2 regions of the Ponticoccus sp. (in: a-proteobacteria) genome follow, and region 1 is predicted to be linked to the other one. Evidence: riboswitches for the same ligand, from Rfam matches in the RefSeq annotation. Region 1 holds a riboswitch; the other holds the start of a gene.
What was found. Region 1 has a riboswitch for thiamine pyrophosphate ahead of ACN5KJ_RS09985 (NUDIX hydrolase). Riboswitches for the same ligand answer to the same signal wherever they lie in the genome.
Positions count from the first base shown of each region.

Region 2: linked by a shared signal. The riboswitch ahead of ACN5KJ_RS08090 (thiamine ABC transporter substrate-binding protein) and the one ahead of ACN5KJ_RS09985 (NUDIX hydrolase) in region 1 are both predicted to bind thiamine pyrophosphate.

Region 1 is NZ_JBLXGL010000004.1:93,031-99,965, reverse strand. Features, by position in the region: gene ACN5KJ_RS10010 (glycosyltransferase) at 1-339, shown strand, start outside; gene ACN5KJ_RS10005 (NAD-dependent epimerase/dehydratase family protein) at 403-1,416, shown strand; gene ACN5KJ_RS10000 (ABC transporter permease) at 1,421-2,215, shown strand; gene ACN5KJ_RS09995 (ATP-binding cassette domain-containing protein) at 2,212-2,898, shown strand; gene ACN5KJ_RS09990 (hypothetical protein) at 2,895-4,442, shown strand; TPP riboswitch at 4,643-4,778, shown strand; gene ACN5KJ_RS09985 (NUDIX hydrolase) at 4,812-5,276, shown strand; gene thiC (phosphomethylpyrimidine synthase ThiC) at 5,546-6,935, opposite strand, start outside.
Region 2 is NZ_JBLXGL010000003.1:203,820-210,754, forward strand. Features, by position in the region: gene petB (cytochrome b) at 1-657, shown strand, start outside; gene ACN5KJ_RS08075 (cytochrome c1) at 676-1,452, shown strand; gene ACN5KJ_RS08080 (ATP-binding cassette domain-containing protein) at 1,790-2,488, opposite strand; gene ACN5KJ_RS08085 (thiamine/thiamine pyrophosphate ABC transporter permease ThiP) at 2,475-3,989, opposite strand; gene ACN5KJ_RS08090 (thiamine ABC transporter substrate-binding protein) at 3,965-4,942, opposite strand; TPP riboswitch at 4,987-5,141, opposite strand; gene aroC (chorismate synthase) at 5,237-6,337, shown strand; gene ACN5KJ_RS08100 (methyl-accepting chemotaxis protein) at 6,478-6,935, opposite strand, start outside.

The sequences.
Region 1 (6,935 bases):
GTGGGATTCTACATGCACCGCGCCGACCTGCTGATGCACCTCGCCGCGATGGAGGGCCTGCCCAACGTGCTGATCGAGGCGCAGCTGGTCGGCACCCCGGTTCTGGCCACCCCCGCCGGCGGCACCGACGAGGTGGTGGAACAGGGCGTCACCGGCACCATCCTGTCGGATGCGGAAACCCTGCCCGAAGAGGAACTCGACACCCGTCTGGCCCAGATGCTGGACGACCCGGACCGGCTGGCGCGCTATGGCGCTTTGGCCATGGCGCACTCTATTGATCGCTTCTCGGTCGAGACAATCCTTGACCGGACCGCCGAACTCTTCGAAAATCCGCGCTGACAAGGGCGCAAAGCCCCTCACAACCGGCGCAAAGCCGGCCAGCAAGACGAGCAGGCAGTAGACATGACCACCGTTTTCGTAACCGGCACCGCCGGATTCATCGGCTTTCATCTGGCCCGGCACCTGCTGGACGAGGGCTTTGACGTGGTCGGCTACGACGGCATGACCGACTACTACGACGTCTCGCTGAAAGAGGAACGTCACCGCATCCTTTGCGAGAACCCGCGCTTTCGCTGCGTGATCGGCATGCTGGAGGACATGGAGACCCTGTCGAAGGCCGTCGCCGAGGCCGACCCGCAGGTGATCGTCCACCTCGCCGCGCAGGCGGGCGTGCGCTACAGCCTCGAAAACCCGCGCGCCTATGTGGACAGCAACCTCGTCGGCACCTTCAACCTGATGGAATGCGCGCGCGAACGGGCGGTCGACCACCTGCTGATGGCCTCGACCTCTTCGGTCTACGGCGGCAACACCGAGATGCCCTTCGACGAGACCCAGAAGACCGACCTGCCGCTGACGCTTTACGCCGCCACCAAGAAGGCCAACGAGGCCATGGCGCACAGCTATGCCCACCTGTGGAAGCTGCCGACGACCATGTTCCGCTTCTTCACGGTCTACGGCCCCTACGGGCGGCCCGACCTCGCGCTGTTCAAGTTCGTGCGCGCCGCGCTCGCCGGGGAAAGCATCGATGTCTACAACCACGGCAAGATGTACCGCGATTTCACCTATGTCGGTGACCTCGTGCACGCGATCCGGCTGCTGGTCGACACGCCGCCGCCGCTGGTCGAGGGTCGCGGCGCCCCCATCCCCAAGGACAGCCTGTCGCCGGTGGCGCCCTTCCGCACGTTGAACATCGGCAACGGCGCCTCTGTCGCGCTCTTGGATTTCATCACCGAGACCGAGAAGGCCCTTGGCATGACCATCGAGAAGAACATGATGGAGATGCAGAAGGGCGATGTCCCCGCCACATGGGCCGACACCGACCTTCTGGAGGCGCTGACCGGCTACCGCCCGAACACCCCCGTCGCCAAGGGCATCGGGCAATTCGTCGAGTGGTATCGCGGATACTACAGGATCTGACCGTTTGGCCGAGGCCTTCCATATCGCGCCTCCGGGCGGTCCGGGCCGGGTCCTTGCCCTGCTCGACCGCGAACGGCGGACCCGCTTTGCCGGTGGCGCGCTTGGATACCTCTGGGCCTATATCAACCCGGTGGTCTGGATCGCCCTGATCGTCGGGCTGTTCGTCTACCTCGACCGCCGCCCGCCCATCGACGCGGGGCTGGAGATCTTCGTGGCCACCGGCATCCTGCCCTACGTGGCCTTTCGCCAGACGGTCACCGCGCTATCGCGCATATTGCCCGCCCATCGCCACATGCGCACCCTGCCCGGCGTAGACACCAACACGATCCTCTGGGCAGGCATGCTGCTGGAGGCGATCAACCTCGCGGTCTCGGCCCTGCTGATCTTCGGCGGCGTGACGCTGATCTTCGGCGCCGCCCTGCCCGCCTCGCTGCCCGGCGTGCTCTGGGCCTTTGCGGTGGCCTGGGCACTGGGGGCGGGCGTGGGCCGCTTCACCGCCATCGCGGGCCAGCTGTCGCAGACCTTCGCGCGCACCGTGCCGCTGGCGCTGCGGCCCTTCTTCTGGCTGTCGGGGGTCTTCTACATCGCCGCCGAACTGCCCGCCGGGGTGCGCGACCTGATGTGGTACAGCCCCTTCCTGCATGTGACCGAACTGCTGCGCGAGGGCTATTTCCTCGGCTTCGACAGCCCCATGGCCGATGCCCGCTATCCGCTGCTGATCGGCGCCGGATTCTACCTTGCCTCGCTGCCGCTGGAACGCTTCGCCACGAACCGCCGCCTGCTGCGGGGGATGTCGTGATCGAGGTCCGCGACATGACCCTGATGACGCCGGGCCTGCGGCACCGCCGGGTGATCCTGTCGGGCGCCTCGTTCCGGGTTGCGCCCGGCGACCGGCTGGGCATCCTCGCCGCGCCGGGCAGCGGCAAGAGCACGCTGGCCCGCGTCCTCTCGGGCATCGACCGGCCCGATGGCGGCAGCGTCCGGCGGCAGGGCCGCGTCAGCTGGCCCATCGGCTTCGCGGGCTTCCTGCACCCGGAACTGACCGTCGCCGAGAACCTCGCGACCCTGGCCCGCCTCGTCGGCCTGTCCGCGCGCGACGTGACCGGCTTCTGCACCGAATTCACCGGCATCGCCGGTCTGGCCGGGCGGCGCATGAAGACGCTGACGCCGACGCAACGCGCGACGCTGGCCTATGCCTGCGCGCTCTGCGTGCCCGGCCCCGCGACATGGATCGCCGACGAGGTGATCTCGGTCGGAGAGCCGCACCACCGCAGGCTTTGCGACCGGATCCTTGCCGAGCGGCTGGACGAGGGCGCGCTGGTCTTTCTGTCGCGCAACGCGCGCCAGCTGAAGATCTGGTGCGACCGTTTCATGGTGCTGATCGCGGGACGGCTGGTGCCCTGCGACGATCTCGACGTGGCGCAGCAGGCGCTGGAACTCGAAGCCGCCAGCCGACTGGCAGAAGGACGAGGTGCGGCATGACACAAACGGCCAAGACCGACGAGGACCGCATCGCGGCATGGCGCGAACAACGCGCCGCCATCGCCGCCGCCGACAAGGCCGCCCGGCTGGGCCACTCCGCCACGGCAGAGGACGCCCCCCGCCCGGCACCCGCACCGCAGGACGCCGGGGCGCCAGAGGCCGAACGCGCCGCCCCCCCGGACAGCGCAACGGACAATGCGCCCGCCGGGCCGGAAGAGACGGCGCAGGCCCCGGCGCCCGACGCGACCAAAGCGGAGCGGAACACCGCGCCCGCCGCGCCCGCCGCGCCCGCCGCGCCCGAAGCCTCAGCCGCCAAGGCACCTGCCGCAAGCGCCGACTCCGTGAATGCACCGGGCGCAAGGACCGCCCCCGCCCCGGCAGCACCCGAGGCGCAGGCCTTCCTCGATGCCGCCCGGGCCGGGACGGCCCGGACCCTCCCGCCAGAGCCACGCGGCCCCCGGTTCCGTCTTCTCGGCGCGCTTGCCCTGCTGCCGGTCCTGCTGACCGGGCTCTATCTTGGCGTCATCGCCACACCGCTTTACGAGGCGCGCTCGGTCATCGCCATCACCCGCCCGGGCGACGCGGGCAACAGCGTGCAGGCGGGCCTTCTGGGCGGCGAGAAGCCGGTCAACCTGCAAGACGTCTTCCGCGCCGCCACCTTCATCAAGAGCCGCGCCCTGATGCAGGATCTCGAAGCGCAGACCGGCTTTGTCACCGAGGTCAGCGGCCCCGCCGTCGACCCGCTGCGCCGCCTGCGCGACATCCCCGCCCTGTCGATCACCCGGCACGGGCGTTTCGACCGCTACGTGGAAACCTCGGTCGACGTGCAAAGCGGGCTGCTGACGCTTTATGTCCGCGCCCCCGACCCGGACCGCGCCATCGCCGTCTCCGAGGCGGTGCTGACCAGCGCCGAAGCGCAGGTCGCGCGGCTGGGTCAGGCGCTGTTCGACCAGCGCCGCGCCGATGCCGCCCTGATGCGCGAAAGCGCAGAGGCACAGGTGCGCGAGGCACAGGCCCGGCTTCTGACCCTGCAAATGCGCTATCAGGACGTCGATCCGCGCCAGCGGGTCGAGAACATCTACGCCCGCATCCGGGGGCTGGAGGAAGAGGCCTACCGCACAAGGACCGAGATCCAGAAGGCGCAGATCGCCGGGGTCGGCGAGAACCGCCAGACCGCCAATCTGGAGGCCCTGGCCCTGCAGTTGGACGCCCAGATCCGCACAGAGCGCGAGCAGCTGGTGGCACCGGAAGGCACCTCGGCGACGCCCCTGAACACCATGCTGGCGGAATACGACGACGCGGCGCTGGAACTGGAGCTGGCGCGCGAAGCGGTCCGCGAGGCGATCGAGGCCGAGATCGCCGCCAACCGCGAAGCCGCGCTGAACCGCAGCATCTTCCAGGTGGTCGTGCAGCCGGACACGGACGACATTCCGGCCTATCCCCGCAGCTTCGGCACGATCCTCACGGTTCTGATCGCCAGCATCGGCCTGCTGGCGGTGATCCTGTCGGGCCGTGGCGCCACAGCGGGCGCGCGGCGGCCCTGACGCGCTCCGCCTGGCCCTGCCGGGGCCATGCAACGCGGGACCGGCGCGCTTGCAGTCCGCCCCCCGTCCATCCCGGGCGCCGTCCCCGGCGCGCTTGGCCAAACGGCCCTTGCAAGACCTGCGGCAACTGCCCCTCGGGCCTCCGCCCCGACCCGGGCGGCGCGGGTGGCGTTGAACTCGGGCAGCAACCTGATAGGCTGAAGGCCACCCAGGGGTGTCCCGACAAGGGGCTGAGATATCGCTGGCGCTTCGGTCGCAGGGTCGTTGGGCAGCGCGGTGACCCTTTGAACCTGATCCGGATCATGCCGGCGAAGGGACAGGATCGCACCGCCCTCTTGCCCTTGCCGGCCCCAGAATGACGAGGCCGCCTTGCCCGCACCATCGACAGCCCCACGCCCGATTGCGGCGACCATCGCCGCCGTCATCCGCGACAGGCAGGTGCTTCTGGTGCGCCGCGCAAACCCGCCCGACGCGGGGCTCTGGGGCTTCCCGGGCGGAAAGATCGATCAGGGCGAAACCCTGTTCGAGGCCGCGATCCGGGAACTGGCCGAGGAAACCGGCGTCGCCGCCGAACCGCTGCGCGTGGTCACCGCCGTCGATGCCTTCGACCGCGACGAGACAGGCGCCCTGCGCCGGCACTTCATCCTGATCGCCGTGCTGTGCCGCTGGACCGCCGGAGAGCCGGTTGCGGCGGACGACGCGCTGGACGCGCGATGGGTTGATCTGGATGCGCTGCAAGACACCGGCCTCGCCCTCAGCCTCGACGTGGCCGAGGTCGCGGAACAGGCCGCCGCGCTGATGTCGCGGATGCCGTCCGGATCGCCAAAACCCTGACCGTCGCGGGCACCGGCCCCGCAACCGGCCGCGCCCGAGAGCACCCGCCTGACCGCGTCACGCCCGCCAGAGACGGGACACCCGGGGCCCTGCCCCGGATGCCGGTCGTGCGCTTTGCCTGCCCCAGCACCCGGGCGTCTGGCCGCGCACGGGTCCGACACCGCGAGGCGCCCGCGACCCCCAGAACAGGGGCCGCGGAGTTCCCGGCCACGGCACTGGCGATGCAGGGCGTGACGCAGAGGACCGTCAAGGGCCCTCCGCTGTCCGGCTCAGGCCTTGTCCTCCACCGGCAGATACAGCCTGCCGCCCTCGCGGAACTTCTCGGCCATGCGCGCCATGCCGTCCTTCTGCGCCTCGGCGCGGATGTCGTGGCTGATCCGCATCGAGCAGAACTTCGGCCCGCACATGGAACAGAAATGCGCGACCTTGTGGGCCTCTTTCGGCAGGGTCTCGTCATGCATGGACCGCGCGGTTTCGGGATCGAGCGAGAGGTTGAACTGATCCTCCCAGCGGAACTCGAACCGCGCGCGGCTCAGGGCATCGTCGCGGATCTGCGCCGCCGGGTGGCCCTTGGCCAGATCCGCCGCATGGGCCGCGATCTTGTAGGTGATGACGCCCACCTTCACATCGTCCCGGTCGGGCAGCCCGAGGTGCTCCTTGGGCGTCACGTAACACAGCATCGCCGTGCCGAACCAGCCGATCATCGCCGCGCCAATGCCGCTGGTGATATGGTCGTAGCCCGGCGCGATATCGGTGGTCAGCGGCCCAAGCGTGTAAAAGGGCGCCTCGCCGCAGACCTGCAACTGCTTGTCCATATTGGCCTTGATCTTGTGCATGGGCACATGGCCCGGTCCCTCGATCATCACCTGACAGTCCTTCGCCCAAGCGATCTGCGTCAGCTCGCCCAGCGTCTCCAGCTCGGCAAACTGCGCCGCGTCATTGGCATCCGCGATGGAGCCGGGGCGCAGCCCGTCGCCAAGGCTGAACGACACGTCATAGGCGCGCGCGATCTCGCAGATCTCGTCGAAATGTTCATAGAGGAAGCTCTCGCGGTGATGGTGCAGGCACCATTTGGCCATGATCGAGCCGCCGCGCGACACGATGCCCGTCACCCGGTTCACCGTCATCGGGATCATGTGCAAGCGGACCCCCGCGTGGATGGTGAAGTAATCCACCCCCTGCTCGGCCTGTTCGATCAGCGTGTCGCGGAAGACCTCCCAGGTCAGATCCTCGGCAATGCCGCCGACCTTCTCCAAGGCCTGGTACAGCGGCACCGTGCCGATGGGCACCGGGCTGTTGCGGATGATCCAGTCGCGGATGTTGTGGATGTTGCGGCCCGTCGACAGGTCCATGACCGTATCGGCGCCCCAGCGGGTGGCCCAGACCATCTTTTCCACCTCTTCCGCCATCGAGGAGGTCACGGCGGAGTTGCCGATATTGGCGTTGATCTTCACAAGGAAGTTGCGCCCGATGGCCATGGGCTCGGCCTCGGGGTGGTTGATATTGGCGGGGATGATCGCACGGCCCTGCGCGATCTCGTCCCGGACGAACTCGGGCGTGATGAAATCGGGGATCGCGGCGCCGAAGCTTTCGCCGTCACGGGCAAGGGCCTCGGCCTGCGCCTTGCGACCGAGGTTTTCCCGGATCGCGACGAATTCC
Region 2 (6,935 bases), on a different contig from region 1:
GTGCGTCGCGGCTCGAAGGCCGAGGCCGAGAAGGACACCGTTCCGTTCTGGCCCTACTACGTGATCAAGGACCTCTTCGCCCTTGCTGTGATCCTGGCCGTCTTCTTCGCCATCGTCGGCTTCATGCCGAACTACCTGGGCCACCCCGACAACTACATCGAGGCGAACCCGCTGGTGACCCCCGCGCACATCGTGCCGGAATGGTACTTCCTGCCCTTCTACGCCATCCTGCGCGCCTTCACCGGTGACGTCTGGGTCGTGCAGATCGCGTCCTTCGTGACCGGCGGCATCATCGACGCCAAGTTCTTCGGCGTGCTGGCGATGTTCGGTGCGATCGCGGTCATGGCGCTGGCGCCCTGGCTGGATACCTCCTCGGTGCGTTCGGGCCGGTATCGCCCGATGTTCAAGTGGTGGTTCTGGCTGCTGGTCATCGACTTCTTCGCGCTGATGTGGCTGGGTGCCATGCCCGCGGAAGAGCCCTATGCGACCTTCTCGCTGATCGCCTCGGCCTATTGGTTCGCCTACTTCCTGGTGATCCTGCCGCTGCTTGGCGTGATCGAGAAACCGCTGGCCCAGCCCGACACCATCGAGGCCGACTTCGACGCGCATTACGCGAAGTCCGGCGGCACCAAGACCGCCGTCAACCCGGCCGAGTAAGAGAAAGGACCGTTTGAGATGTTCAGGAAACTCACCCTCTCGGCCCTGACGGCCCTTGGCCTGATGACCGGCGGCGCCTATGCCGCCGGAGGGGAAGCCCACATCGAGGACTTCGCGTTTTCGTTCGAAGGCCCCTTCGGCACCTATGACCAGATGCAGCTGCAGCGCGGTCTCAAGGTCTACACCGAGGTCTGCTCGGCCTGCCACGGCCTGAAATACGTTCCCCTGCGCGACCTCGAAGCGCTGGGTTACAACGAAGAGCAGGTCATCGCCTACGCCAGCCAGTTCGAAGTCTTCGACGACGAGCTGGACGATTTCCGCACGGCGGTTCCGACCGACCACTTCCCGGAAAACAACGGCGTCGGCGCACCGGACCTGTCGATGATGGCCAAGGCGCGTGCGGGCTTCCACGGCCCCTACGGCACCGGCCTCAGCCAGCTGTTCAACGGCATGGGCGGCGCGGAATACATCGCCTCGCTGCTGACCGGCTACACCGGCGAGACCAAGACCGAGGCAGGCGCAACGCTCTACGAGAACACCGCCTTCCCGGGCGGCTGGATCTCGATGGCGCCGCCGCTGGCGGGCGAGGACGTCGACTTTGACGACGGCCACGCCAACGACCTGCACCACGAGTCCGCCGACCTTGCGGCCTTCCTGATGTGGACCGCCGAACCCAAGATGATGGAGCGCAAGCAGGCCGGTTTCGTCGGCGTGTTCTTCCTCGTCGTCCTGTCGGTGCTGCTGTACCTCGTCAACAAGCGCCTCTGGTACCCGATCAAACACCGCAAGGACTAAGGTCCGCTGCTTCGAAACAGGAAAAGCCCCGCCAATCCGGCGGGGCTTTTTCGTGTTCGGGTCTGTTGGGGGGCGTGCCGGTGGGTCCTGCCCTGCGGCACCTGGCGGTCCGGCCTCGCTGGTCCTTCCCTGCTGGTCGGACCCTGCCTCTCTCACCCTGCCGGTCGGGCCGCACCGGCCCTGCCCCCTTGGTCCGATCTTGCGCCAGTCACCCTGCTGGGCGGTTTCACCCGGACGTCCGGTCCTGCCGGGCGGGCCTGTCGGCCCCGCTCGGTTGAGCGGAGCCTGCCGCTCTCATCCTGTCCGCCGCCCCTGCCGGACAAAGCGCAATGGCGGACTACTGGCCCAGATAGGCGCGGAAGGCCTCTGGCGGGTTGTCGAAGAAGGCCCCGGTCTTCACCGGCGGATGCGCCCTGCCCCCGGCCACCAGCACCACCGCGCGGGCAAAGGCGCGGGCGTCCTCGGGGTCATGGGTGACCATCAGGGTCAGCGCGCCCAGTGCCTCGGCCACCTCCTGCACCAGCGCCAGCATCTCGCGCTTCATCCCCGGCCCCAGCGCCGCGAAGGGTTCGTCCAGCAGCAGGATGGGCCGCGCCATCAGCAGCACCCGCGCCAGCGCCGCGCGGCTTTGCTGGCCACCGGACAGCGTCCCCGGCAGGCGATCGGCCATGCCCTCCAGCCCGACGCGCCTCAGCGCGCCCGTGACACGCTCGCGCTCTTCGGCGCCGGGGCGGCGGCCATCGGGGCGCAGCGCCAGCGTCAGGTTGCGCAAAAGGCTCAGGTGCGGAAAGAGGTTGCCGTCCTGAAACAGGATAGAGACCGGCCGCGCCTCGGGCGGGGTGCGGGTCAGGTCGCGGCCTTCCCATGTCATGCGGCCCGAGACCGGCGCCCGGAACCCGGCGATCCCGTCCAGCAGGGTCGACTTGCCCGCCCCCGACGGCCCCAGTACGGCCACGCGCGCGCCGGGGGCCAGCGCCAGATCCGCGCTCAGGTCGCCCCGGTCCATGGGCAGGCGGATGTCCTCAAGTCTCAGCACCGACGCGCCCTCCCCTGTCGAAGATCCAGAACAGCCCGAGGCTGAACATCAGCAGCAGCAGCGCCGCACCCGCCGCCGCCTCCATCCGGTAGGACCCCATCAGCCGGTAGACCTGCAAGGGCAGCGTCGCCCGGTCCGGGTCCGCAAACAGCGCGATCACGCCAAGGTCTCCCATCGCCAGCGCCGCCGTCAGCCCGGCGGCAAAGCCCAGCGGGCGGCGCAGGCGCGGCATCCAGACCAGCCGCAACCACGCCAGCGGTGTCATCCGCAGGCTGGCCCTGAGGCGGCCATAGTCGCGCGCCACCGCTTCGGCCTCTGGCGTCAGGATGCGCAGGGCGAAGGGCAGCGCCATCAGCGCGTTGATCAGCCCCGTGACGGGCAGCGCCATGGAGAAGGGGTTGACATAGGGCCGCAGCATCAGGAACAGCCCCGTGCCCAGCACCAGCGGCGAGATGGCAATCGAGGAAAGCGCCCACAACTCGCCCCGGCGCGTCGCCAGCGGCAAGGCCCAGAGCAGGCACAGCGCGGTCGAACCCAGCGCCAGCATCAGCGAATGTCCCGCCGCGCGCCATGTGTCGGGGCCAAGCTGGGCCAGCCCCGGCAGCCCGCGCAGCACGACCGTGGCCAGCGGCACCAGCAGGAAGGCCGCCGCGAGGATCAGCCAACCCGCGTCCCACGCCCGAGTGCCAAGCCCCCCCGCCGACAGCGGCAGGGGCCGGTCCAGCCCGGTTCCGAAACCCGTCCCGCGGCTGGCTTTCAGCGCCAGCACACCCGCGCCCAGCCCCAGCGCCAGTTGCACCAATGCCAGCGCCGCCGCGCGCCCAAGGTCGAAGTCGAAGCGCATGGACTGGTAGATCGCCAGTTCCACCGTCGTGGCGCGCGGCCCCCCGCCCAGCGTCAGCGCCACGGCAAAGGAGGTCAGGCAGATCACGAAGATCACCGCGAAGGCCCCCGGCGCGACCCGGCGGATCATCGGCCAGTCCAGCACCCGCGCCCGCGCGCGCGGCCCAAGGCCCAGCGAGGCGGCCAGCCGGAACCGCTCTGACGGGATCGCCAGCCAGCCCTGCAACAGCATGCGCGTCGCCAGCGGCAGGTTGAAAAAGACATGCGCCAGAACGACGCCATGCAGCCCGTAGACGTCGAAGACCGGCAGGCCCAGCGTCGAAAGCACGCCGTTCACCAGCCCGTTGCGCCCGAAGACCGCGATCAGCCCCATGACCGCGACGATCACCGGCAGGATGAAGGGCGCGCCCATCAGCGCCACCAGCAGCCCGCGCCCCGGAAAACGCTGGCGGGCAAAGGCCTTGGCCACCGGCACCGCCAGCGCGACAGAGAGCCCGGCGGAGAGCACCGCCTGCACCAGCGTGAAGCGCAACGCCAGCCAGTCGCCGGGGCCAAGCGCGCCCAGCCCCCCGGCGCGCCAGAGCACCAGCGCGATCGGCCCCAGCGTCAGCGCCGCAAGGGCCGCGCCCGCGACTACTGCGAAAGACCGGCGCGCCATGCCTCGATGGCCTCGTCCCGCAGGTCCGCCGCCTCGTCCTCGGAGTAGAACAGCACCTTTTCCGGCAGGTCGAGCTGCTGGAAACCCTCGGGCCACTTGTCCCTTGGCAGGGCCGCGGGGATCGACCAGTTGCCGGTCGCGATCATCGACTGGAAGTCCTCGGACAAGATGAAGTCCATGAACTGCTGCGCCAGTTCGGGCTGGTCGGTGCCTGCAACCTTGGCGGCCAGCTCGACCATGAAGTAGTGGCCCTCGGGGAAGATCGCCGCCTTCTTGGTAGTGTCCTCCTCGGCGATGATGTGGTAGGCGGGCGACGTCGTGTAGGACAGCACCATGTCCGCCTCGCCGTCGGTGAACAGACCGTAGCTTTCCGACCAGCCCTTTGTCACCGTGACGATCTTCGGTGCCAGCTTCTCCCACGCGGCCTGCGCCCCGTCGCCGTAGACCGACTGCACCCAGAGCACCAGCGCAAGGCCGGAGATCGAGGTGCGCGGGTCCTGGATCACCAGCCGCAGATCGTCGGGCGCGTTCAGAAGCGCGTCGAAAGAGGCGGGCGGCTGGGTCAGCTCAGCGTTGTAGACAAAAGCCGTGTGGCCGTAGTTGAACGGCAGGAAGACGTCGTCGGTCCAATCAATGGGCAGGCTCAGCGCCGAAAGGTCCACCCCGTGCGGCGTGAAAAGGCCGCTTTCGCGGGCCTGCTTGGTCACGTCGGTGTTCAGGCCAAAGACCACGTCGGCCTCTGTCCGCTCGCCCTCCAGCATCAGCCGGGGCAAGAGGTCGCCGGGCTTGAATTGCAGGTCGCAGCCGCATTGCGCCTCGAAGAGCTCCTCGATGCGCGGGCCGGGGCCCCATTCGGACACGACGTAGTCGCCCGCATAGACGGTCAGGACATTGTCTTGCGCCAGTGCGCCCGTGGCAAGAAACAGTCCCGCGGCAAATATCGGTGCCTTCATGGCATCCTCCAGATTTGCGGCGAGAGGGATCAGCTTGGCCGCTGTCGCGCGGCGCTCACCTTCCCTCCGCCGGTGTTAACCGGTTCAGGTTCAACGGGTTGATGCGCTTACGCAAATCTCAGGCAGGTCTTGCTTGGCCAGACCGGCGGAACGGACCCGCCGGGTCGAGGCCGGCGCCCTGCCACCCCGAGGTAAGCGGCACCCTAGGGCTGGGGCAGGACAGTGGCAAGCCGGAAACCCCTTGAGGCGCGGCACGACGCGCGGTAACCCCTGCCCGATCAAGGGGAGCCCGCCATGAGCCTGAACACCTTCGGACATCTGTTTCGCGTCACCACATGGGGCGAAAGCCACGGTCCCGCGCTGGGGGCAACGGTGGACGGCGTGCCGCCGGGCGTGGCGATCGACGAGGCGCAGATCCAGCAATGGCTGGACAAGCGCAAGCCGGGGCAGAACAAGTTCACCACGCAGCGGCGGGAACCCGATGCGGTGAAGATCCTGTCAGGCGTGTTCGAGGGGAGGACCACCGGCACCTCGGTCCAGCTGATGATCGAGAACACCGACCAGCGGTCCAAGGACTATGGCGACATCGCCCAGAAGTTCCGGCCCGGCCATGCCGACATCACCTATTTCCAGAAATACGGGCTGCGAGACTATCGCGGCGGCGGGCGCTCTTCGGCGCGCGAGACGGCGGCGCGGGTCGCCGCGGGCGGGCTTGCCCGCGCGGCGCTGGCGCATCTGGCGCCGGGGATCGAGGTGCAGGGCTACATGGTGCAGATGGGACCGAAGGCCATCGACCGCAGCCGCTTTGACCGCGCCCAGATCGACCAGAACCCCTTCTGGACGCCGGATGCCGTGGCTGCCGAGGACTGGGCCGCGTATCTCGACCAGTTGCGCAAGGACGGGAATTCGGTCGGGGCCGTGATCGAGGTCGTGGCGCGCGGCGTGCCCGCAGGCCTTGGTGCGCCGGTCTACGGCAAGCTGGATACCGATATCGCCGCCGCGATGATGTCGATCAACGCCGTCAAGGCGGTCGAGATCGGCGACGGCTTCGCCTCGGCCACCCTGACAGGCGTCGAGAACGCCGACGAGATCGCCATGGGCCCCGATGGCCCGGTCTACAGCTCGAACCACGCGGGCGGCATCCTTGGCGGCATCTCGACCGGGCAGGAAATCGTCTGCCGCTTTGCCGTCAAACCGACCTCGTCGATCCTGACCCCGCGCAAGACCATCACCGTGGCGGGCGAAGAGACCGAGATCGTCACCAAGGGCCGCCACGACCCCTGCGTCGGCATCCGCGCCGTCCCGGTCGGAGAGGCGATGATGGCCTGCGTGATCCTCGACCACCTGCTGTTGCACCGTGGTCAGGTCGGCGATGCAGGCGGCGTGATCGGCTGACGCACCGGGCCTTCGGCAAAAGCGCCTGCCCCCTTCGGCACCTTCCAACCCCTCGGGGGGCTGCCTGTGTCCGCGTCAACCCGGGGCCTTCAACACCACCGGGCCAGCACGTCAGCGGCGCTGGCCACAGACCGGCTGCGCTAGAACTCGTCCCAGACCGGCCCATCCTGCCCCACCGCCCGCCGGGGCATCGGCGGATCGGGCGGCCCTGCGTCGGGCCATGCCGTGCCGGACAGCGTCGCCTCCTCGATCTGCATCGGCTCGGGGGCGGGTTCCTCGCCTTCCCAGCTGCCATGCAAGAGCCTTCCGCGCTCGGCCGCCGGGATGGTTTCGGCGGCGGGGCTGCGCCCGGCGCCGAAGGCCTCCAGCAGGTCCGTCAGGCGGGTCGCCTCGGCGCTGAGCTGCCGGCTTGACGTGCTGGCCTGCGTGACCATCGCCGCGTTCTGCTGGGTGACCTTGTCCAGTTCCGCCACGCCGACGTTGATTTCCCTGACCCCGGCGGCCTGAGACAGCGCCGATGCGGCGATGTCAGAGACCATTTCGGACACGCCGCTGACGCTTTCGACGATGGCGCTCAACCGTTCCCCGGTTTGCCTGA